Linked DNA regions of Skermanella rosea. Each later gene encodes a partner of the first gene's protein in a complex. Links are inferred from orthologs where the notes say so. Each region holds a gene or a part of one and is shown on either strand. Other genes may lie near its edges.

Region 1 (11,542 bases):
TCGGGCGCCGCGGCGCGTACGCGGGGCAGCACCTCGACGGCGAACCACTTCGCGGCATCGACATCGGCCGGCCCATCCAGCGCACAGGCCATCAGGATCGAGCGGCCGCCGAACGGCAGCGGCGGCGGGTAGCGGCCATCGTTGGGCGAGAAGCGGACGGTGTCGATGCCGTCGGGAACATGATGGATCCGGCCGGCGACCTCGGGCAACAGCCGTCGGAGCTTGGCGACCGCGGGTGCCGAGTTCAGAAGGCTGGCATCCCAGGAGGCAAGGCGGTGCTGGTCCAGCAGCAGCATCGCGCGCAGTTCCCGGGTCCGGAGCCAGCGCCAGATCCCCTGGGCGGGCCGCCACTGCTCCGTCGCCGACTCCCCTCCCCAGGGGTTGCCGTCGATATCCGAACGGTCGAGGACGCGCCGCGCCGGCAGGTCCGGACGCATCAGGGCGTATGGCGCCATGGCGGCACAGAGCGCCAGGACGCGGGTCGGACGGCGCTCGCTCCAGATCCGCTCTACCCAGATCGACAGCCCGGCATCCCTGCCCGGCCGCAAGGGCCGGTTGAACCCGAACAGGCCTGCCGGGCCCGGTCCCTTGGCTGCCGGTGGGCAACCGCGGGCAAAGAAGACGCTGTGGCAGAACTGGCGGACGAAACCCTCCTGCCGCCGATCGATCGAGTCGTCCGCGAAGCAGCCGAGATGGACCCGATAACGTCCCGAAAGATACCGCAGCATACGCCAGGCGCGTGGCGAGGCACCGGATTGCTCCGGGTGCGGAATGTGGGGAGTGAGAAGCAACAGGTCCTGCATCGCGATGGGATAACCCACCGCTCTGGGGCATGGTTCCGGGACTGGAACGAACACTTTCGAGCCACCGGCACACTGCTCGCAACGGCAGTCCATGGGCACGACCTTGACAACCGTTCCGCGTCCTTCGACTCTCCGCGCTGAAATCAATAAAACCCATTGCGAGGTATATCAATCATGCGGAAGAGCAGCATTGCCGCCGTTGCGGCCATCGTCGGTGCGCTCCTGGTCGGGACCGCTATCCTGTCCGCCGGCGTCCAAGCCGCCGACGATCCGGTGAAGGTCCGCAAGGAAGGCTTCGACGGCAACAAGAAGGCGATGGGAGCCATCAAGAAGATCCTGGAGGATGGTGCCGACCTGGGAGGCGCCGCCGCCCCCGCGCAGTCCCTCGCCTCCTTCGCCAAGCAGGTGCCCGGGCTGTTCCCGGCCGGGTCCGACAAGGGCGACACGAAGGCCAAGCCGGCGATCTGGACCAGCCCCGCCGACTTCACCGCGAAGGCCCAGGCGTTCGAGACGGAAAGCGCCAAGCTCGTCCAGGTGATCGCATCCGGAGAGAAGGCGGCGGTTCAGAAACAGTTCGGTGCGGTCGGCGGCACCTGCAAGGCTTGCCACGACGCATACCGGGCGGAATAGCCCCTAGTCCCGACCGGACCGCCGCCGGGGGGCTGCCTCGCGACGCTGGCCGGTCAGGCGACCGTCACCAGCGTCGCGACCAGCGCCACGGCCAGAGCGGCGATCAGGGCGGCCGGCAGCAGCCCCGCTTGACTTGGCGGGTCCACGGTGATTCCGTCCGGGACGATCTTGCGTCCCGTCAGCATCGGCCGGACGAGATTTTCCCCGCGAAGGAGCAGATATCCCGCGATGACGGCGACGTGTACCGCGATCATCGCCAGGATCAGGTTGAATGCCAGACGGTGGACCGTGCTGAGCAGTTTCACCACGGCAATTCCGGCATGGGGGACCAGCGGCCCGTCGACCAGGATGTCGTCGCTGGTGAAAAGGCCGCTCCCCGCCTGCACCGTCAGGACCAGGAGAAGCGCCGCGACCATCCATCCGCCCAAGGGGTTGTGTCCGAGAACAGGGCGGGGGTGCGTGCCGGATGACCGCAGCTCGCGCAGATGCTCGAAGGCCGCCGCCGGCCCCTTCAGGAAATCGCTGAACCGGGCGGACCTGCTGCCGACGAAGCCCCAGGCCAGACGGAACAGCAACAGCGACAGTATGAAATAGCCGCTGACGAAATGAACACGCATCCAGCCGAGTTCGCCGCTTGCCCAGGAGGTGCCGACCGCCGCCACCAGAAGCCAATGAAACAGCCGGACCGGCAGGTCCCAGACGGCCACGGAACGCGCCCGGGCGCTCTTATCATACTCCTTCATGATGACTCCCTGGCATGCTACGGTAGGTCCGTTGATGATGCGGCGCGAATGGTTGACGGCCGGCGGTGGCATTCGCCGGCCGCGCGGTTATCGGGGCGATCATAGGGCCGATCGAAATCCCGCAAAGGAAGAACAACAGCGGCCAATCGCCTCTGTCGGCAATGCAACGGCGGGCACTATCCCGAAAGACTTAACCTTTCGCGCAGCAGACAACATCGTTTGCCGCACTACTCTTTATGCTCGCTCAAAAATGAGGCCGGGGACTACACTTGCGCAGTCGGCTTGAATTCGTTCCGCGCGCGGGATAAACAGACACCATCCCTTCAAGGAACGGAAGGGGACCTGCGGAGGATATATGGAAGCGCAAGCCCGGAGACTGATGGCTCAGTTGCCGTACATGCGACGCTACGGGCGCGCGCTCACCGGCTCCACGTCGCGCGGCGACGATCTGGTTACGCGTGCGGTGGAAGCCGCGCTGGCCGACCCCGAGCGCTACCACCTGGAAGGCGACGAGGAAACGGTGACGCGGCGCCGGCTTTACGCGCTGCTCAACGATCTGTTCGATACCGAACCCGCATTGTCCGAGGCGCCGGAGCCTGGGCACCCGATCGAGGCGGCGCTGAGCAGCCTTCCGGAACTCGAGCGCCGCGTCTTCCTGCTGGTCAGCCTGGAAGAGTTGTCGACGACGCAGGCGGCGGAGGTGATCGGGGTGCCGGTGGAGCAGGTGCGGGAGGCTCTCGGCAGGGCGCAAAACGCCATGCGCGAGCAGTTGGTCGCGAACATCCTGATCGTAGAGGACGACGCGATCATCGCCTACGACCTGACCGAAACCGTTCTGGCCATGGGCCACAAGGTCTGCGGCACGGCTGCAACGATGGAAGAGGCGCTGGCGACCGCCGCTGCCAACCAGCCCAGCCTGGCGCTGATGGACCTGCGTCTGGCGCATGGCGGGAGCGGCATCACCACGGCCCAGGCCCTGCGGGAATCGCGGGCGCTGCCGATCATCTTCGTCACGGCTTTCGCCGAGGAACTCAAGCAGCGGGGCCTCGACTACCTGGGACCGGTCATCAAGAAGCCCTTCACCCGCGAGCAGATCGAGCGGGCGATCACCCAGGCGGTGTTCACGCCGCGCCCGGGCGACGCCAAGTCGACCCTGGCCGGCCGATCGGTCGGATAGCCTCACTCCGTCAGTGATCGTGATCGCACCGTTCCGGCAGCGGCGCCGGGGCCGACAATGTGCCTGCGAAGTATCCTTTCACCGCGGCGACCGGGTCGGTCTCCGACGTCAGGACGGCCTGGATACCCCGGTTCGCGCATTTCCGGATGAACTTCTCCCGGGCATTCCCCGTGATGACGACGGTGACCTCGTCCAGCGGGTGCGCACCTTCGCCCTCGAACACGTGGAAGATCTGGTCTTCCGCCAGGAACAGATCCTTGACCTTGACCGGCTCCGTTCCCGCCTCGCCCTCGTAGACGAGGAAGCTCCGGCACCGGCCGGCATGGGGAGTGATGGTCTCCAGATCGAGGCTGGTAAGGGCGAAGCGCATGCTCGGGAACTCCTGATACGACGACTGTCCCCGAACATGCGACGGCCGGCGGCCCGGCATCATTGAAGTGCCGCAACCACCGGCCTGCATGTCGATTTGCCGCAGAGGCCGGCTTACTGACGGATCATTCCGAGGATCTCGTGGGCCGCTTTCGGAATGTTGGTCCCCGGACCGTAGATCGCGGCGACACCGGACTTCAGCAGGAAATCATAATCCTGCGGCGGGATGACGCCGCCGCAGACCACGATGATGTCGTCCGATCCGGCCTTCTTCAGTTCCTCGACCAGCGCCGGGACCAGCGTCTTGTGGCCGGCTGCCTGGCTGGACACGCCGATGACGTGCACGTCGTTCTCCACCGCCTGCCGGGCCGCCTCGTCCGGGGTCTGGAACAACGGCCCGACATCGACGTCGAAGCCGATGTCGGCGAAGGCTGTGGCGATTACCTTGGCGCCGCGGTCGTGTCCGTCCTGGCCCATCTTGACCACCAGCATGCGGGGACGCCGCCCCTCCTCCTCGGCGAAGGCCTTGACCTCCTGCTGGATCGTGGCGAAGCCCTCGTCGCCCTCGTAGGCGGCGCCGTAGACGCCGCTGACAGAGCGGATCACCGCCCGGTGCCGGGTGAAGACGGATTCGAGCGCGTCGGAGATCTCGCCGACGGTCGCCCGCGCCCGGGTGGCCTTGACCGCGAGGTCGAGCAGGTTGCCGCTGCCGTCCTTCGCCGCCTGGGTCAGCGCGTCGAGCGAGGCCCGCCACGCCGCCTCGTCGCGGCTGGCCCGGATCCGCTGGAGCCGGGCGACCTGCTGCTCGCGGACCACGGTGTTGTCGATGTCCAGCACGTCGACCTTTTCGGGGTTGGCGACGCGGTACTTGTTGACGCCGACGACCACTTCCTCCGCCCGGTCGATGCGGGCCTGGCGCTTGGCGGCGGCCTCCTCGATCTTCAGCTTGGGCATGCCGCTCTCGACCGCTCGAGTCATGCCGCCCAGCCCCTCGACCTCGTCGATCAGGGCCTGGGCATGGGACGCCAGCGAATTGGTCAGCGCCTCGATATAATAGGAGCCGCCGAGCGGATCGACCACGTGGGGAATGCCGGTCTCCTCCGCGATGATCAGCTGCGTGTTGCGCGCGATCCGGGCGGAGAACGGCGTGGGCAGGCCCAGCGCCTCGTCATAGGCGTTGGTGTGCAGCGACTGGGTGCCGCCCAGCACGGCGGCCATGGCCTCCACCGTGGTGCGGATGATGTTGTTGTAGGGGTCCTGCTCGGTCAGCGACACGCCGGAAGTCTGGCAGTGGGTGCGCAGCGCCAGCGAGCGCGCATCCTTGGGCTCGAAATTCTTCTGCATCAGCCGGGCCCACAGCAGGCGGGCGGCCCGCAGCTTCGCGATCTCCATGAAGAAGTTCATGCCGATGGCGAAGAAGAACGACAGGCGCGGCGCGAACTGGTCGACCTTCAGCCCCTTGGACTTGGCCGCGCGGACATATTCCAGCCCGTCGGCCAGGGTGAAAGCCAGCTCCTGCACCGCGGTCGCCCCGGCCTCCTGCATGTGGTAGCCGCTGATCGAGATCGAGTTGAAACGCGGCATGTTCAGCGCCGTGTACTCGATGATGTCGGCGACGATCCGCATGCTGGGCGCGGGCGGGTAGATGTAGGTGTTGCGGACCATGAACTCCTTGAGGATGTCGTTCTGGATGGTCCCGGCCAGCTTGTCCTGGCTGACGCCCTGCTCCTCCGCCGCGACGATGTATCCCGCCAGGACCGGCAGCACCGCGCCGTTCATGGTCATCGAGACTGTCATCTTGTCCAGCGGGATGTCGGCGAACAGGATCTTCATGTCCTCGACGCTGTCGATCGCCACCCCGGCCTTGCCGACGTCGCCGACCACGCGCGGATGGTCGCTGTCATAGCCCCGGTGGGTCGCCAGGTCGAAGGCGACGGACAGCCCCATCTGTCCAGCCGCGAGGTTCTGCTTGTAGAACTTGTTGCTCTCTTCCGCGGTGGAGAAGCCTGCATACTGGCGGATCGTCCAGGGCCGGTGCGAATACATTGTCGCGCGCGGCCCGCGCGTGAACGGCGCGAAGCCCGGCAAGGTTTCCAGCTCCAGCCCGGCGAGGTCGTCGGCGGTATAGAGCGGCTTGACCGGGATGCCTTCCGGCGTGTCCCAGACCAGCGTGTCGGGCGAGGCGCCGCCGGTGTCCTTGGTGGCGAGCGCGGTCCAGTCGGCCAGCGTCTTCTTGGGGAAATCGACCATGGGACAATCCTCCGGGGCGGGCTAAGCGTCTTGTTCGACGGTGTCTTCGGAACGGTATCGTATCAGAACAGGCGGTGGGCCATGCGGTCACGTGCCGCAGCATGCAGGGACGCGCCCCCTGATGGAGGCGCGTCCCCGTGCCCGATCAGCCCCGGTTCTGTGACCGGCGTGCGACCACGGTCCAGGCGGCGTGCATCAGCGCGGCACCCAGGGCGGTCTTGAGAAGCGTCGCGGCGACGAAGGGCGTCAGGCCGACCGCAACGGCCTTGTCCATCCCGAACAGCACGGCGAGCCAGGCGACGCCGGGGATGAACAGCAGGGCATGCCCGATCGACATGGCGGCCACCGCCTTGACCGGGCTGCGGTCCCAGCCGCGCTCGGCCAGCCAGCCGATCAGGCCGGCGGCCATGACGAAGCCGACCAGGTAACCGGCGGTCGGTCCGGTCATGTAGGCGAATCCGGCGCCCGTGCCGGCGAACACGGGCAGGCCGGCCATGCCCTCGGCCAGGTAAAGCAGGACGGTCGCCATGGCGAGCCGGCTGCCATAGGCCATGCCGAGCATCATGATGACGAGGCTCTGCATCGTCATCGGGACCGGCCAGAACGGCACCTGGGCCTTGGCCGAAAGGGCCAGCAGCAGGCTGCCGGCAAGGGCGAACCCCGCGGCGCGGATCAGGCTTCCGCCGGGCGCCAGGGTATCGAGCAGCGTCGGGTGGGTCGGAGAGAACGACTTCATGTCACTGTCCTTCGGGGGAGCGCGTTCAGGCGAACTCGATGATGATCTGGTCCACGGCGAGGCTGCTGCCCGGAGCCGCATGGATCTTCGCCACCTTGCCGTCCTGCTCGGCGCGCAGCAGGTTCTCCATCTTCATGGCCTCGACCACCGCCAGTTCCTGGCCGGCCTTGACCTCCTGTCCCACTTCGACCGCGACGCGGGCGAGCAGGCCCGGCATGGGCGACAGCAGGAACTTGGACATGTCGGGCGGCAGCTTGACCGGCATCAGGTCGGCCAGCTGGGCAGCCCGGGGGCTCAGCACCTGCGCCTTCATCTCCGCCCCGGCATGGATCAGCCGGTAGCCGGTGCCGATCCGGTCCAGCTGGATCGACAGGGGCCGGTAGTTGACCGTGCCGGTCCACAGCGGCTGGCCGATCTCCCAGTCCGAGCGGACCTCGAACCGCTTGCCGCCGAAGACCACGTCATAACCGTCGTCGACCGGATCAACCGTGCAGGGATGGTTGGTCCGCTCGGTCCGCACCACCCAGTCCCGCGCCACCTTGTGGCGGGCTCCCGGCATCTGGCCGCTGATGGTGGCGGCCCGCTCCTCCACCTTGCGCTGGACGGAGGCGGCCACCGCCATCAGCCGCTCGTTCGTGTCGGTGTCGAGCGACAGGCCGTGGAAGCCGTCGGGGAATTCCTCGGCGATGAAGTTGGTGGTCAGCCGGCCCTCGACGAACCGCGAATGGTTCATCAGCGCCGACAGGAAGCTGATGTTGTGTGCCACGCCGCGGATCTGGAACTTGTCCAGCGCTTCCCGCATGTGGTGGATCGCGCTGTTGCGGTCGGCGCCCCGGCTGATCAGCTTGGCGATCATCGGGTCGTAGAACATGCTGATCTCGCCGCCGTCATAGACGCCGGTGTCGACGCGGGTATGCGCGTCCTCCGCCGGCGGGACGTAGCGGGTCAGGCGGCCGGTGGACGGCAGGAAGCCGCGGGTCGGGTCCTCGGCATAGACGCGGGCCTCGATCGACCAGCCGTTCAGCTCGACGTCGCTCTGCTGGAGCTTCAGCTTCTCGCCGGCGGCGACGCGGATCATCTGCTCGACGAGGTCGAGGCCGACCACCAGCTCGGTCACCGGGTGCTCGACCTGGAGCCGGGTGTTCATCTCCAGGAAGTAGAAGTTGCGGTTGGCGTCGACGATGAACTCGACCGTGCCGGCCGACTTGTATTCCACCGCCTTGGCCAGGGCCACCGCCTGCTCGCCCATCGCCTTGCGGGTCGCGGGGTCGATGAAGGGGCTCGGCGCCTCCTCGATGACCTTCTGGTGGCGGCGCTGGATCGAGCATTCGCGCTCGCCCAGGTACAGCGTATTGCCGAAGGCGTCGCCCAGCACCTGGATCTCGATGTGGCGCGGCTGCTCGATGTATTTCTCGACGAAGACGCGGTCGTCGGCGAAGCTGGAGCGCGCCTCGTTCCGGGCGGAGCGGAAACCTTCCCGCGCCTGGTCGTCGTTCCAGGCGACGCGCATCCCCTTGCCGCCGCCGCCGGCCGAGGCCTTGATCATCACCGGATAGCCGATGTCCTTGGCGATGCGGACCGCGTCGTCCTCGTCCGGGATGACGCCCAGGTAACCGGGGACGGTGCTGACGCCGGCCGCGTGGGCCAGCTTCTTCGACTCGATCTTGTCGCCCATCGCCGCGATGGCGCGGACGTCGGGGCCGATGAAGGTGATGCCGTTGGCCTTGAGCGCCTCGCAGAACTCCGCCTTCTCCGACAGGAAGCCGTAGCCGGGATGGACGGCCTGGGCGCCGGTGCGCTTGCACGCCTCGATGATGCGGTCGGCGACCAGATAGCTCTGTGCGGACGGCGCCGGTCCGATCAGGACCTTCTCGTCGGCCATCTCGACATGCAGCGCCGCGGCGTCCGCCTCGGAATAGACGGCGACGGTCTTGATGCCCATGCGCCGGGCGGTCTTGATGACGCGGCAGGCGATCTCACCACGGTTGGCGATAAGGATCTTGGAGAACATGGTGGTCGCGCCTTCAGAGCGGGAGGTTGTCGTGCTTCTTCCAGGGATTCTCGAGCTGCTTGTTCTTCAGCATGGCGAGAGCCTTGGACACGCGGCGCCGGGTTCCGTGCGGCATGATCACGTCGTCGACGTAGCCCCGGCTGCCGGCGACGAACGGGGTGGCGAACTTCTGGCGGTATTCCTCGGTCCGCTGCTCGATCTTCTCCGGGTCGCCGATGTCGGAGCGGAAGATGATCTCCACCGCGCCCTTCGGCCCCATCACCGCGATTTCGGCGGTCGGCCAAGCATAGTTGACGTCGCCGCGCAGGTGCTTGGAGGCCATGACGTCGTAGGCGCCGCCGTAGGCCTTGCGGGTGATCACGGTGACCTTGGGCACCGTCGCCTCGGCGTAGGCGAACAGCAGCTTGGCGCCGTGCTTGATGATGCCGTTGTATTCCTGGGCGGTCCCCGGCAGGAAGCCCGGAACGTCAACGAATGTCACGATCGGGATGTTGAAGGCGTCGCAGAAGCGGACGAAGCGGGCGGCCTTGATCGCGGACTGGATGTCCAGGCAGCCGGCCAGCACCATCGGCTGGTTGGCGACCACGCCGACCGTGCCGCCGTTGATGCGGCCGAAGCCGGTGAGAATGTTCTTGGCGTAGTCGGGCTGGATCTCGAAGAAGTCGCCCTCGTCCACGACCTTCAGGATCAGTTCCTTCATGTCGTAGGGCTTGTTCGGATTGGCCGGAACCAGCGTGTCCAAAGAGAAGTCGTCGCGATTGCCGGGATCGGCGGTCACGCGGACGGGCGGCTTCTCGCGGTTGGACAGCGGCAGGAAGTCGATGAAGCGGCGGGTCTGGAGCAGCGCCTCGACGTCGTTCTCGAACGCCAGGTCGGCCACGCCCGACTTGCCCGTGTGGGTCATGGCGCCGCCCAGTTCCTCCGCCGTGACGACCTCGTGGGTGACGGTCTTCACCACGTCCGGCCCGGTCACGAACATGTAGGAGCTGTCCTTCACCATGAAGATGAAGTCGGTCATGGCCGGGGAGTACACGGCGCCGCCGGCGCACGGACCCATGATCAGGGAGATCTGCGGGATTACGCCCGAGGCCATGACGTTGCGCTGGAACACCTCGGCGTAGCCGCCGAGCGAGGCGACGCCCTCCTGGATGCGGGCGCCGCCGCTGTCGTTCAGCCCGATCACGGGGGCGCCGACCTTGAGCGCCTGGTCCATCACCTTGCAGATCTTCTCGGCATGGGCTTCCGACAGGGAGCCGCCGAACACGGTGAAGTCCTGCGAGAACACGAAGACCAGCCGCCCGTTGACGGTGCCGTGGCCGGTGACGACGCCATCGCCCGGCACCTTCTGCTCCTGCATGCCGAAGTCGGCGCAGCGGTGCTCGACGAACATGTCCCATTCCTCGAACGAGCCCTCGTCGAGCAGCAGGTCGATGCGTTCGCGGGCGGTCAGCTTGCCTTTGGCATGCTGGCCTTCGACACGCCGTTCGCCACCGCCGGCCCGCGCCGCGGCGCGCATCTGTTCGAGCTTTGCAAGGACTTCCTGCATGATCCGTCGTTTCCCCCGTTCAATCCACGCCCGCGCGCCCCGGGCCGGTGCGTCGCGCAACCGCGCTCCACGCCGCCGCAACCCATGCGCCTGAGCCCCGCCTTCGGCACCCGAGAGCAGCAGCGCACCTTATTTGCATCCTTGGCAGGGTTGCAATGATTGTCCCGGAACAAAAGAGCGAACTTGCAAAAAGCTTCGCCGAAAGGGATGATAAGACTGCGAAGTTTGCGAATTTTCGGCATAGATTAGTATGCAAAAGAAGCTTTTTCTCGGCTACAAGCTGCGCCGGCTGCGCGAACAGCGCGGATTGACGCAGGCGGCACTTGCGAAACTGCTGGAACTGTCGCCGAGCTATCTGAACCAGATCGAGAACAACCAGCGTCCCTTGACGCTGCCGGTGCTGCTGCGAATCGGGACAATCTTCGAGATCGACCTCGCGACCTTCGTCGAGGACGAGGAGGCCCGGCTGGTCTCCGACCTGCGGGAGGCGCTCGCCGACCCCCTGTTCGCCGGCGGGCCGATCGGCATGTCGGAGCTACGGAACGCTGCCGCCGCCTCGCCGGAGCTGGCGCGGCGTTCGCTGGTACTCCACCAAGCCTACCAGAAGCTCCAGGAGCGGGTCCAATCGCTGGCCGAGACCCTGTCGAGCCACGAGCGCGGGCAGGCGCTGGCCGGGCCGCAGTTCCCGTACGAGGAGGTACGGGACTATTTCCATTATTCCAACAATTATGTCGGCCCGCTGGACGAGGCTGCGGAGAAGCTGTCGGAGCAGGAGGGCTTCCGCCCGGCCGACATGCAGACCGACCTGATGAACCACCTCAAGGCCCGCCACGACGTGCGGATCAGGATCGTCGCCGACCATGACGGCGAGACGGCGATGCGGCGCTACGACTCGGCGAGCGGCACGCTGTTCCTGTCGGCCCTGCTGAGCGGGCCGAGCCGGGCCTTCCACTTGGCGCACCAGATCGCGCTGCTCGGCCAGAGCGAGACCATCGAGCAACTGATCGCCGAGGCGAACTTCACCACCGAGGATGCCAAATCGATCTGCCGCGTCGGGCTCGCGAACTATTTCGCCGGCGCGCTCGTGATGCCGTACCGCGCGTTCGCCGCACAGGCCAGGGCGGTCCGCCACGACATAGAGCAGCTCCAGAGCCGCTTCGCGGTCAGCTTCGAGCAGGTCTGCCACCGGCTCAGCACGCTCCAGCGACCGGGAGCTCGCGGCGTGCCTTTCTATTTCGTCCGGGTGGACATGGCAGGCAACATCACCAAGCGGCACA
Region 2 (11,396 bases), 2.0 Mb from region 1 along the record:
GGGAACCTGCGGTATTACCTGTTGGGACTGGCCGTGGTGGCGGTCATCGCGGTGATCGCGGCAATCTCCTTCGGCGTCCAGAGCAGCAGGCTGGAGGAGCAGCTCGCCCAGCGCGAGCGGGAGCACCAGCAGGCCCTCACCGCCGTGACCGGCGAGCGCGACACCGCCCGCGAGGAGCGGCAGGCCTTCCAGGGCGACCTGGAGCGGCTGCGCACCACGGTCCAGGACGAGCGCCGGCTGGCCGGCGAGGTGAACCGGCTGGGCCAGGAGATCCAGGCCGCCCAGCAGCAGCTCCAGGAACTCGGCGCCCAGCGCGAGGCGGCCCAGGCGGAAACCCAGGCCATCCTGCAGCAGCGCGCCGAGGCCGAACAGCAGACGGCCCAGGTCGTCGAGCAGCTTCGCCAGCAGACCCAGCAGCTGGAACGGACCCAGGCCCAGGTGACCGAGGCCGGGCAGCAGCAGGCGACGATCCGCGACCAGCTGGCCGCGATGACCGACCAGGTCGCCCAGCGGACGTCGGAGGCCGAGCAGATCGCCCAGCGCGTCGCCGAGGTCCGCCAGCAGGAGGCGCAGCTTCGCGACAGCGTGGCGGCTCTCAGCCAGGAGTCCGCCGCGAAGGCCGACCAGGCCGCGCAGGCCGCGCAGCAGGCGGAGGCCGCGGTCGTCCAGCTCGACCAGTCCCGGCAGGAGCTGAACCGGGTCCGCCAGGAACTGGCCGACGCCAACGACCAGCTCACCGGCGCCCGGCAGGAGCTGGAGAACGCCCGCCGCGAGCTGGAGCAGACGGTCCAGCGGAACCGGCAGGCGGTCGCCGAGATCGAGCAGCGCCAACAGGATCTGGCCGGGATCGCCCAGCAGGTCGAGCAGCGCAACGCCGACCTGGGCGCTGCCGAGCAGCGGCTCGCCGACCTGACGGCCCGGGCCGATGCCCAGCAGGCCCGCCTGGAGGAAGTGGTCGAGAGCGCCCGGCAAGCGCGCGAGGCCGAGGTGGAAGCCCGCCGCAGCGTCGCCCAGCTGAGCGACGACGTGACCGGACGCACCGACGAACTCCAGCAGATCGAGCAGCGGATCCAGGAGGCCCGCCAGACCCTTCAGCAGGAGCAGCAGGGCCTGGCGCAGCTTCGCGACCAGGTGGCGGAGCAGACGGCCCAGCTCCAGGCGCTGGAGCAGCGCCGGATGGAGGGGCTGCAGCAGCCCGCCGGCGAGGCGGCTCCCCAGCAGCAGCAGCCGGAGCAGACGCCGGCCCAGCAGTAAGGGCCGGCCCGCCAACGGCGAAGGCGGCATGAGAAAGCCCGCCTCCCGGATCGGGAGGCGGGCTTTTCCGTGGGCGCCGTGCCGGCCTCAGGGACGGGTCTGCGGGGTCACCGTGGTGGTCGTCTCGACGCCGGCGGGGGAACCCGAACTCAGGCCCGGGCCGTTCGGCGTCTCGAACACCTTAGCGGCGTCGCGCGCCTTGATCGACGCGGCATCGCGGCCCAGCAGGGTGTCCGGCGACGGGGCGTTGCCTTCCGGGGCGCCGGGGCGCGACGACGAGACGTGCTGGTGGTGGGTGTCGGGATCGACATAGTCCACCGTGCGCCGCTCCGCCCTGCCGTACCGCGAGCCCGTATGGGCGGGAGCGCCGTAATCGAACGCGTCCTCGGTCAGGACGGCGTCGTCATAGTCGAACTCCTCGAGCCGGCCCGCCTGCTCCGGCGTCCAGCGCTCGCGCCGCTTGTCGCTCCGCGACCCCGCGATGGCCAGCCAGGCGACGCTGATCGCCAGCAGCGCCACGGGGATCGGGTTGTCGCGCACGGTCGTCGAGAGATTCGACACGAAGGTCTGGCCCTGGCCGCTGTTGCGCAGATAGCCCCAGACCTCGTCCATCATGCGGCCCGGGGAGAGACGGTCCTCGATGGCCGCCAGGGTCGCGGCGGTGTTCTGCCGGGTCTGCTCGATTTCCCGTTCGATCTGCTCAGGGGTCCTGTGATCCGTGTTCGCCATCTCCAGCCTTCCATTGCATTGAGACGCGGCTCTTCCTGCCGCCTTCCCCTGCAAACCAACCTCTCCCCCGTTAGTTCCGGGTAGGGCCTTCGGCCGCGGTCCGGGGCTGGGGCGCCAGACGTCCGCCCTGGTCCATCCAGGTGGCGTAGCTGGCGTGGATCCAGGCCGGGACCAGCAGGCTGGCGATCGCCAGCAGCGTGATGGCGGTCTTGGTCCCTTCCGTGAAGGGACCGATCCTGCCGTCGAACCCCAAGATCACGTAGACCACCACGACATGGTAGGCATAGACCTGGAGCGAATGCTTGCCGATGAAGGTCAGGAAGCGCCAATTGAACAGCCGGTTCAGCAACACCCCGGCGGTCCGCGCCACCGGCGACGACGCTTCCCGGCCGGCGACCAGCAGCCAGGCGACCAGATAGGCCAGGCCGGCGAAGTTCAACAGGTAGACGAGGGCGAACTCGCCGCGGTTGTTGTAGACGTCGAACCGCAGCGCCATGCTGTCGGGCACGAGGCCGTTGGTGAAGCCCAGCCTGAAGGCCATGAACAGCAGGACGAGCGCGATCGAGACCTTCAGCAGGTCGGTGCGCCGGGGCGAGAACCAGCGGTCCCAATCCAGCTCGCCCCGGGCGTCCGCCGCCCCCAGCAGCAGCCCGGTGACGAACACGACCTGCCAGCCGAGCGGATTGAAGTGGCCGCGCAGCACGAAGCCGGGCGCGTAGGCGCCGACCGTCTCCTCGACGATCCGGATCGCCGGCAGGTGAAGCCCGAGCTGGACCATCAGCCACAGCAGGACGCTGGCGCCCAGCACCTCGCGCCAATAGCCGCGCGCGACCCAACGCAGCAGCAGCGGCGACGCCACCAGGTAGACGATGTATTGGGGCAGGATGTCCATGAAGGTCGGCTGGTAGAGCAGCAGGAACGCCGAGACCCCGGTCAGGGTCGGGGTCTGGTACATCTCCCACATGAAATGCCCCCACAGCGGGCGGGAATTGGGCACCAGCACCGCCAGGAATAGGACCACCGCCAGCACGATGACCGCGTAGACATAGAGTTCGTAAGCCCGGTTCAGGATCTTGGCGTCCATGAGGGACGTCTGCCCCTTCGCGATCATGCGCGTGTAGTAAAGCCCGATGATGACGCCCGAGATGAAAACGAAGCCCTGGGCATCCTGCACATAACCCAGTTCGGAGTGATTGATGCGTGCGAGCAGTAGCTCGCCCTGGAACGGCAAATGATTAAGCATCATAAATACGAGGAAATAACCGCGCAAACCGTCGAGGATTGCAAAACGCTTCATGGCACTCTCCACGGCCGGGGCGACTGCATTCTGATAGTACAGATTTTCATGTGTACCGGCCAAATGAACCGGCGCTGATCATGTTTATTCCTGAAAGGGGCTTTCAATACCCCTTTCAGTTTAGAAGACAGCGAAAAGATCGAGCGGAATACCCGATCATGGCAAGGAACATTCTGCCATTGCTGCGCGTTTAGATTGGTTGCGCATCGGCAACAGTGCCGAGGCGAACGGTGCGCATCCCCTGCAATTCACACTTTGACCATAATTGGAACCGATAGGCTCTGCCGTCGCCGGGCAGCCCGCCAGGCTTCATGACAGCTTCACAGCAACAGCAGCCGAGCGAGCATTTCCGAACCATGGTCAAGCACGTCCTCCCCGCAGTTCTGTCCGGTATCGTCGGTTTCGGCATGATGATCGGGGGCGCCGCGGCGCAGGCTCCCGCGCAATGCGCCGCCCCGTCGCTGGTGGTCCCGGCCTCCGCGCGCGAGATGCCGCGGACCAGCGCGGCCCTCAGCCGCAGGCAGGACCTGCGCATCGTCGCGGTCGGCTCGTCGAGCACCCAGGGGACCGGCAGCTCGGGACCCGCCATGACCTATCCGGCGCAGCTCGACCGGATCCTGGAGACCCGTTTTCCCGGCGCGAAGATCGAGGTGGTCAACAGGGGGATCGGCGGCGAGAAGGCGGCCGGGACCCTGGCCCGGCTGGACCGCGACGTGCTCGCGCTGAAGCCCGACCTGGTGATCTGGCAGCTCGGCACCAACGACGCCTTGGGGAAGGTCGATGCGAAGGTCTTCGGAACGCAGGCGGTGGAGGGCATCCGCCGCATCCGGGAGACGGGTGCCGACCTGATGCTGCTGGAGCCGCAGTTCCTGCCCAAGCAGGCGGGCAACGCGACCTATGCGGCCTACGTGGACGCGGTCCGCGCCCTGGGAGCCGCGCACGGCGTTCCGGTGTTCCGCCGCAACGAGGTGATGAAGCACTGGCTGGACAGCAAGCAGTTCACTCCGGACACCATGCTGTCCAGCGACCAGCTGCACATGACCGACGCGAGCTACCGCTGCCTTGCCGAACTGATGGCCAACGCCATCGTCCCGGCGGCGATGCCGGCAGTCCAGCCGCCCGCCGGTCAGACGATCAAGGTGCTGAGCGGCCCGAACGCGGTGCGCAGCGCCGAAACGCCGAGATAGAACACGGCCCCGACGAAACCCCAGCAGGCGACCGCGGCGGTCAGCGCCAGGATCGCCTGCATCTGGACGGGCAGTTGCTCCTCCGGGCCTTCCGAGAACCGGGACATCATACGCTCGCCGGCGATCCGGCGAATCAGAGCGTTCATGTCGAATCCGAGACCGTTGTTCATTCCTGATCCTCCCCCTTGCCGGGCGATGCTAGTTATGGAAACAAATCGGATGGGTGTCAAAAATGTGACATCCCGGCTCCGCCCGGAAGAAAATCCGCGCGGCGAAGTCGGACCGGGGAAAGCCCGGCCGTGAAGCGCCGTCTCTCTTCAGTCGTAACACCGGCTGGGTCACTGACGGACCGCGTTCCCGACCGGCTATAGTCGCGCCGCAAGTGCAAAACCTCTCGCAACAGGCCGGGGCAGAAGGCCGGGGGATCGGGATATGTTGGGGATCGCCGCCGTCGCAGTGCCGATGGGGTTCCTGTTCGGCTCGGGCTGCGCCGACCAGCCGACCGTGGTGGAGCTGTTCACCTCGGAAGGATGCTCGTCGTCGCCCGCGGCCGACGTGCTGCTGAACGAACTGGCCGGCCGGCCCGACGTTCTGGCGCTGTCGTTCCACGTGGACTGCTGGGACGATCTCGGCTGGGCCGACCCGTTCGCCACGGCCTGGGCGACCCGGCGCCAGCGCGACTACAACGACGCCCTGGGCCGGTCCTCGGTCTATACCCCGCAGATGGTGATCGACGGATCGGCCGAGGTGTTCGGCGGCAACGCGCGCCTCATCGGCCAAGCCGTGGCCACGCGACGGGCCGCCCAGAAAGCACGGCGAAGCCCGGTCGGCATCGGCCTCCAGGAGCGCTCCGGCGGGCTGGACGTGACCGTCCCCGGCGGCCACCGGCGGCGCGAGACGCGCATCCTGGCGGTGCGCTACGACCTGCGGCGGGGCGTCCTGGTGAAAGCCGGCGAGAACCGCGGGCGCCGGCTGTCCCACAGCCATGTCGTGCGCGAGATGACCGACCTGGGTCCCTGGACGGGCGATTCCTGCCGGCTGCGCACCCCGCCGGCGCCGGCCGGCCAAGGGGTGGCCGTGCTGGTCCAGGAACTCGACGAGGCGGGCCGCCCGGCCGCCATCCTGGGCGCCGCGCGCCAGGAGCGCAGCCTGCTGGGCGTCAGCGCCGATCCGAGGGAAGCGGTCGCCCGCATGGTCCGCACGATCCGGGCGAACCGCGACGGCGGGGCTACTCCGCTGTAGCCGGCGCCCAGGATCCGGGCGCTCAGGATTCCGGCGGGCCGAGGAACTTCTCCAGCAGGGCGCGGGCTGCCGCGGTCGGGGTCGTCTCCGCACGGGTCACCGCCTGCTCGGCCCGGGGGAGTTCGGCGCGGACGGCGGGGTGGCGGCGGAAGGCGTCGGTCAGCGTCTCGGCGATCTCGCTCCACATCCAGGCGCGCGCCTGCTCGGCCCGGCGCGCCTCCAGGGCGCCGGAGGCGGACAGGGTGCCCCGATAGCGGCCGACGGTCTCCCAGATCTCCGGCACGCCGGTCCCGGTCGTGGCGGAGCAGGTCAGCACCGGCACCTTCCAGTCCTTCGACGGCGAGCGAAGCAGCGCCAGCGCGTGCCGGTACTCGGCGACGGCGTGGCGGGCGGCGTCCACCAGGGCGCCGTCGGCCTTGTTGACCACGATCAGGTCGGCCAGCTCGACGATGCCCTTCTTGATGCCCTGGAGCTCGTCGCCGCCGCCGGGCAGCAGCAGCAGCATGAACAGGTCGACCATGTCGGCCACGGCGGTCTCCGACTGGCCGACCCCGACCGTCTCGACCACCACCACGTCGTAGCCCGCCGCCTCGCAGGCCAGCATCGCCTCCCGCGTGCGCCGGGCGACGCCGCCCAGGGTGCCGCCGCTGGGCGACGGCCGGATGAAGGCGGCGGGATTGCGGGTCAGCTCCTCCATCCGGGTCTTGTCGCCCAGGATCGAGCCGCCGGTCCGCTGGGACGACGGGTCCACCGCCAGCACCGCGATCCGGTGCCCCTGCCCGATCACATGAAGGCCGAAGGTCTCGATGAAGGTGGACTTGCCGACGCCCGGCACGCCCGAGATGCCGATCCGCACCGATCGGCCGGTATGGGGCAGCAGCTCGGCCAGAAGCGCCTCGGCCCGCTCGCGGTGGTCGGGCCGGCTCGACTCGATCATCGTGATGGCCCGGGCCAGGGCGCGCCGATCGCCCGAGCGGATCGCCTCCGCGGTTTCGGCGGCGGAAGGGACTGCGGCGCGGGAAGCGGAGGGGGATCTGCGCATCATGGGTTCAACCTACAGGGCGGCCCGGCGGCGCTCAAGCGGCCGGAGCCTCCTCGACTTCGTGCAGGCTCCGCGAAGCGCCGTCCCGGGCGGGGACGGTGCGCCAGGGCGGGAACTCCACCCGCGCGGTGGTCCCGCAGCCCACCTTGCTCTCCAGCACCAGCCGCCCCTGGTGCAGGTTGGCGATCGCGTTGACCAGCGACAGGCCCAGGCCGGTGCCGCCGACCTGGCGGGTCAGGCTGTTGTCCACCTGGTAGAACGGTTCCAGCACCCGGGAGAGGTGCTCCTCCGCGATGCCGATGCCGGTATCCTGGACCTCGATCGCGACGCCGCCGTCCTTCAGGGCCAGGGTGCGGCAGGTGACGGTGCCGCCGGCGGGCGTGAACTTCACCGCGTTGGACAGCAGGTTGACGACGATCTGCCGCACCGCCCGGGCATCGGCATGGAGGTTGGGCGCCATCGCCGGGATCTGGCGGTCGAGCAGGACGTCGCCCCGGCGCGCCAGGTCGGAGACCATGGAGCAGCAGCGCGTCACCAGCGCGCCGAGATCGATGAGATCCTCGTTGATCGTGCGCCGCCCGGCCTCGATCTTGGAGATGTCGAGGAGGTCGCTGATCAGCGACAGCAGGTGCTCGCCGGCATGGCGGATGTCGTTGACGTATTCCTTGTACTTGGCATCGCCCAGCGGCCCGAACAGCTCGTCCGCCAGCAGTTCGGAGAACCCGATGATCGCGTTGAGCGGCGTGCGCAGCTCGTGGCTCATGTTCGCCAGGAAGGCCGACTTGGAGCGGTTGGCGACCAGCGCCTGGTCGCGCGCGGTGCGCAGCGCCTCCTCCGTCCGGCGATGGCTCGTGATGTCCTGGAACACCCAGGCCGACAGGGCGGTGCCGTCATCCTCGGTATCGACCTTGAGCAGCGACCGCCGGCTGATCGAGACCGTGCGCTCCCCGGTGCCGGGCGCGGTCAGGGCCGTCTCCGCGCTGGCGCCGGGAACCATGGCGCGGATCGCCGGCGGCACGCCGAGCAGGCTCAGCACGTCGTCGATCCGGCGCCCGGCGACCTCGTCCGGGACGATGTCGAAGATCCGCTGGAACTCCCGGTTCATGGTGAAGGCGTGGAAGACCGAATCCCCGGCCGCCCGGCGCGACACCAGGACCGCCCCCGGCAGCACGTCGATCAGGCCGTGGACGGCGGGCTCGTCGAACCGGGTCCAGGCATGGAAACGCCGGATGTCGCCCGCGAGCCGGTCTGCCAGCCGGGCCGCGCCGCCCGCCGCGGCGGCCAGCCGCCCGGGGAGTTCCCCCCAGCCGTCCACCACCTCGGGCGACCAGGGCGGGCAGCGGCCCGTGACGGTCTGGCGCCAGCGCTCGAAGCTCTTGCGCGGGCTGAGCCGGCCATCCTCGGCGGAGGCCGCCTTCAACGGGTCGCCGCCCCAGAAGATCTCCTGGATCACCTCGCGCCGGAAAGCCAGGGCCACCAGCCGCGGCTGCGCCGAGAGCTCGACCATGAGCATCCCGGCGACCGTCTCGTCGAAGGCGCTCGACTGCGGCTCCAACTCGTGCAGGCAGTCGGTGGCGATCACGCCGCCGCCGGTCCCGGCGTGCCGCGCGCCGCCGCCATGGTGCTCGACCAGGTGGCGGATCTCGTGGGTGTCCGGCGTGCGGCCGAACGCGGCGACGGCTCCGTCCACATAGAGGGCCACGCCGTCCGCCATGCCGAGGTCGCGCAGGCCGCGGTCGCCGCACAGCAGCGCCGCGACGCTGTCCCGCCCGGCGTCGAAGACTTCGTCGAGCGCCGCCAGCCGGGCTTCGGTGCGCCGCCGGGCCTGGGCGATGTCGGCGGCGATGCTGCGTTCCAGCGCGCCCGCGGCGATCAGGGCGATGCGGGAGAGCAGGTCGTGCGTCCCGGCGCAGCACCTGCGTCCGGTCGGGTGGTGACAGGCGATCAAGCCCCACAGCCGCCCCCCGACCATGAGCGAGGCGACCAGGGTGGCGCCGACGCCCATGTTCCGCAGATATTCCAGATGGATCGGCGAGACCGCCCGCAGGGTGCTGCGGCCCAGGTCGACCGGCCGGGCCGGGTCGCGCCCGGCGGGGTCGGCGATCAGCGGCGCCACCTCGCCGTGGACGTCGGCGATGGCGCGCAGCAGGTTGACGCGGTAGAGCTCCCGCGCCTGCGCCGGGATGTCGCTGGCCGGGAAGTGGAGGCCGAGATAGGCCGGCTCGCTGGCGTGCCTGACCTCGGCGATGACGTCGCCGCTCCAGTCCGGCAGGAAGCGGTACACCATCACCCGGTCGAACCCGGTGGACCGCGAGACCAGGTCGGCCGTCCAGCGGGCGATGTCGTAGCGGGTGGCGCAGCCTTCGAGGCGTTCGATGAAGCCGGCCAGATCCTCAGTCGCGGTTCCGTCCGGGACGCTCTCGCGGGGGCCGTCCTCGCCGGGCGGTTCGAGATCGAGCAGGGCGCGGCCGTCGTGACGATGGAATCGGGCTTCCAGCACCGGCCGGCCGGCAGGGGGCTCGAAATCGAAGCGGACCGCCGGGTCGGCGCCGCCGGCCGCCGGCGCGAGGGCCGCGCGCAACGCCGCGGCGCCGGCCGGGCAACTCCGCTCCAGCGGGAAGCCCAGCACCTCCTCCGGGGGGACGCCCAAACACCTGGCGAGGTTGGCGGCCGCGTGGGTGACCGTCAAGTCCGGCTCCGCGAGCACCAGCAGCGTGCCGTGGGCCTGGATCGCGCCGGGAATATGGATCGGCTCCCGGGCGCAATCGCTGAGCGACGGCGTATCAGGCGCCGGGATCGCGGTCGAGGCTTGGTCGGTCATGGTCGGGTATCCGGCTGGGCTCGCGAAGCTGGTCGAGCCAGCGTTCGAGGGCGGCGAACGTCGCTCCCGCCGCCTCGACCGCTTCTCGGCGGGTGTCTTCGGTAGTGACGAAACGGTCCAGCAGCACCTGGAGCGACCCGCGTTCAGCCTCCAGATCGATACCGGCGGAGGCGAAATAGGCAGCACCCCGGTCGGGGCCGACGCCGAGGCTGCGCTGAAGGTGGGGCAGCATCGCCCGGCCCCCGTGGGCCGACCCGTCCAGAACCCAGCGGCAGCCGAGCCGAGCCGCCGCCGTGGCGGGGCGCGGCAGGTCCCCGGCGAGCGGCGGCTCCGGCCGGTCCCGGCCCGGCTGCCCGCCGCCGTCCTCCGCGAGGGTTCGCAGGTCGGCGGCAAGCAGCGGGGCACGGGCGGTCCGGCCCCGGGCTTCGGCACCGAGCAGCGGTTCCATCGGTATGACGAAGCCGTACAGCGCGCGCACCGCGCCCAGATAGCCTTCCGGCGTCGGGCGGCGCTGCGTGAGCGGGCGCAGGACGGGATGGAGATGCAGTCTCTCATGCACCGGCCACGTAGCCTCCCTCATGCGCCGCACAACGTCCTCGGCAGTGGGCGGAACGGGCAGTCCAGAAATCCGGGTATGGGAAGACACTGTTTCAACCATTAAACAAGGTTACATTATGAAGAGTCGGTACGCACGACGAAATCGATACTTCCGAACGGGGCAACTTGACGCTGGGCGGAGTCCGCGACCTTTTCAGTAGGTCACCGGCATGCGCTCGATCGCCTTCTCCCCGGCCGCCTCCTGCTGGCGGGTCCACATGGCTGCATAGGCGCCGCCGCGGGCCAGCAGGTCGGCATGGCGCCCGCGCTCGACGATGCGGCCGTCCTCCAGCACGATGATCTCGTCGGCGTCGATCACGGTGGACAGCCGGTGCGCGATCACCAGGGTGGTGCGGCCCCGGCTGACCTCGCGCAGGTTGGCCTGGATCTCGCGCTCGGTGTGGGTGTCGAGCGCCGAGGTCGCCTCGTCGAACAGCAGGATCGCGGGCCGCTTCAGGATGGTCCGGGCGATCGCGACGCGCTGCTTCTCGCCGCCCGACAGCTTCAGCCCGCGCTCGCCGACCATGGTCTTGTAGCCGTCGGGCAGCCGGTTGATGAAATCGTGGATATGGGCGAGGCGGGCCGCGTGCTCGACCTCCTCCACCGTGGCGCCGGGGCGGCCGTAGGCGATGTTGTAGAAGATCGTGTCGTTGAACAGCACGGTGTCCTGGGGGACGATGCCGATGGCGGCGCGCAGCGACGCCTGGGTCACCTTCGCTATGTCCTGCCCGTCGATCAGGATGCGGCCGGCGCCCGGATCGTAGAACCGGAACAGCAGCCGGCTGATCGTGGACTTGCCGGCGCCGCTGGGACCGACGATCGCGACGGTCCGGCCGGCCGGCACCGCCAGGGACACGCCCTTGAGGATCGGGCGCCGGGGATCGTAGCCGAACTCCACCCCTTCGAAGGCCACCGTGGCGCCTTCCACCGACAGCGGCTTGGCGTCGTCAGCGTCTGCGACCTCCCGGTCGATGTCGAGCAGTTCGAACATCTTCTCCATGTCGGCGAGGCTCTGCTTGATCTCGCGGTAGACGAAGCCGAAGAAGTTGAGCGGCTGGTAGAGCTGGAGCAGGTAGGTGTTGACCAGCACGAAGTCGCCCAGCGTCATGGTCCCGGCCATGATGCCGCGCGCCGCCATGTACATCACGATGGTCAGCCCGACCGAGATGATCGCCGCCTGGCCGATGTTCAGCAGGGACAGGCTCGTCTGGCTGCGTACCGCCGCAC

Evidence for each region.
Region 2: the proteins of scpA (region 1) and meaB are in contact, whole or in part, in a crystal structure (PDB 8DPB), measured with the Methylorubrum extorquens proteins. The link is inferred for Skermanella rosea from one-to-one orthologs. Residues at the interface, in SOR27001.1 of Methylorubrum extorquens: Glu577, Glu578, Asn579, Asp580, Gly581, Arg582, Arg583, Arg585, His596, Ala604, Ser605, Ala608, Asp609, Gly611, Phe612, Asp613, Val614, Asp615, Ile616, Gly617, Pro618, Leu619, Glu625, Arg628, Gln629, Val631, Glu632, Asn633, Asp634, Glu661; in SOR26638.1 of Methylorubrum extorquens: Arg20, Ala21, Ala24, Arg25, Thr28, Ser32, Arg33, Arg34, His37, Thr98, Gly99, Gly100, Ser101, Ile102, Leu103, Lys106, Thr107, Ala110, Ala113, Ile114, Asp115, Arg116, Ala118, Phe119, Ile120, Arg121, Pro122, Pro124.

Annotation. Positions count from the first base shown.
Region 1 is NZ_CP086111.1:3,061,379-3,072,920, forward strand. Bases 3,405-6,329 are described here. They hold scpA (methylmalonyl-CoA mutase), read right to left. Parts: upstream 5,973-6,329; coding sequence 3,837-5,972; downstream 3,405-3,836. Other genes in these bases: JL101_RS14185 (NifB/NifX family molybdenum-iron cluster-binding protein), read right to left, coding at 3,405-3,723; JL101_RS14195 (biotin transporter BioY), read right to left, coding at 6,118-6,329. Also shown: JL101_RS14165 (glycosyltransferase family 4 protein), read right to left, coding at 1-728; JL101_RS14170 (c-type cytochrome), read left to right, coding at 978-1,433; JL101_RS14175 (cytochrome b/b6 domain-containing protein), read right to left, coding at 1,487-2,176; JL101_RS14180 (PhyR family response regulator anti-anti-sigma factor), read left to right, coding at 2,556-3,353; more of JL101_RS14185, read right to left, coding at 3,364-3,404; more of JL101_RS14195, read right to left, coding at 6,330-6,708; JL101_RS14200 (acetyl-CoA carboxylase biotin carboxylase subunit), read right to left, coding at 6,734-8,719; JL101_RS14205 (acyl-CoA carboxylase subunit beta), read right to left, coding at 8,733-10,265; JL101_RS14210 (helix-turn-helix domain-containing protein), read left to right, coding at 10,516-11,542. UniProt on the Escherichia coli protein: Catalyzes the interconversion of succinyl-CoA and methylmalonyl-CoA. Could be part of a pathway that converts succinate to propionate.
Region 2 is NZ_CP086111.1:5,022,619-5,034,014, forward strand. What follows is about bases 4,744-7,522. They hold meaB (methylmalonyl Co-A mutase-associated GTPase MeaB), read right to left. Parts: upstream 6,755-7,522; coding sequence 5,732-6,754; downstream 4,744-5,731. Other genes in these bases: JL101_RS23485 (DUF1223 domain-containing protein), read left to right, coding at 4,900-5,709; JL101_RS23495 (ATP-binding protein), read right to left, coding at 6,786-7,522. In the rest of the region: JL101_RS23460 (coiled-coil domain-containing protein), read left to right, coding at 1-1,254; JL101_RS23465 (DUF3618 domain-containing protein), read right to left, coding at 1,342-1,983; JL101_RS23470 (OpgC family protein), read right to left, coding at 2,054-3,280; JL101_RS23475 (SGNH/GDSL hydrolase family protein), read left to right, coding at 3,637-4,467; JL101_RS23480 (hypothetical protein), read right to left, coding at 4,407-4,637; more of JL101_RS23495, read right to left, coding at 7,523-9,572; JL101_RS23500 (biliverdin-producing heme oxygenase), read right to left, coding at 9,535-10,131; JL101_RS23505 (ABCB family ABC transporter ATP-binding protein/permease), read right to left, coding at 10,324-11,396. UniProt on the Escherichia coli protein: Binds and hydrolyzes GTP. Likely functions as a G-protein chaperone that assists AdoCbl cofactor delivery to the methylmalonyl-CoA mutase (MCM) ScpA and reactivation of the enzyme during catalysis.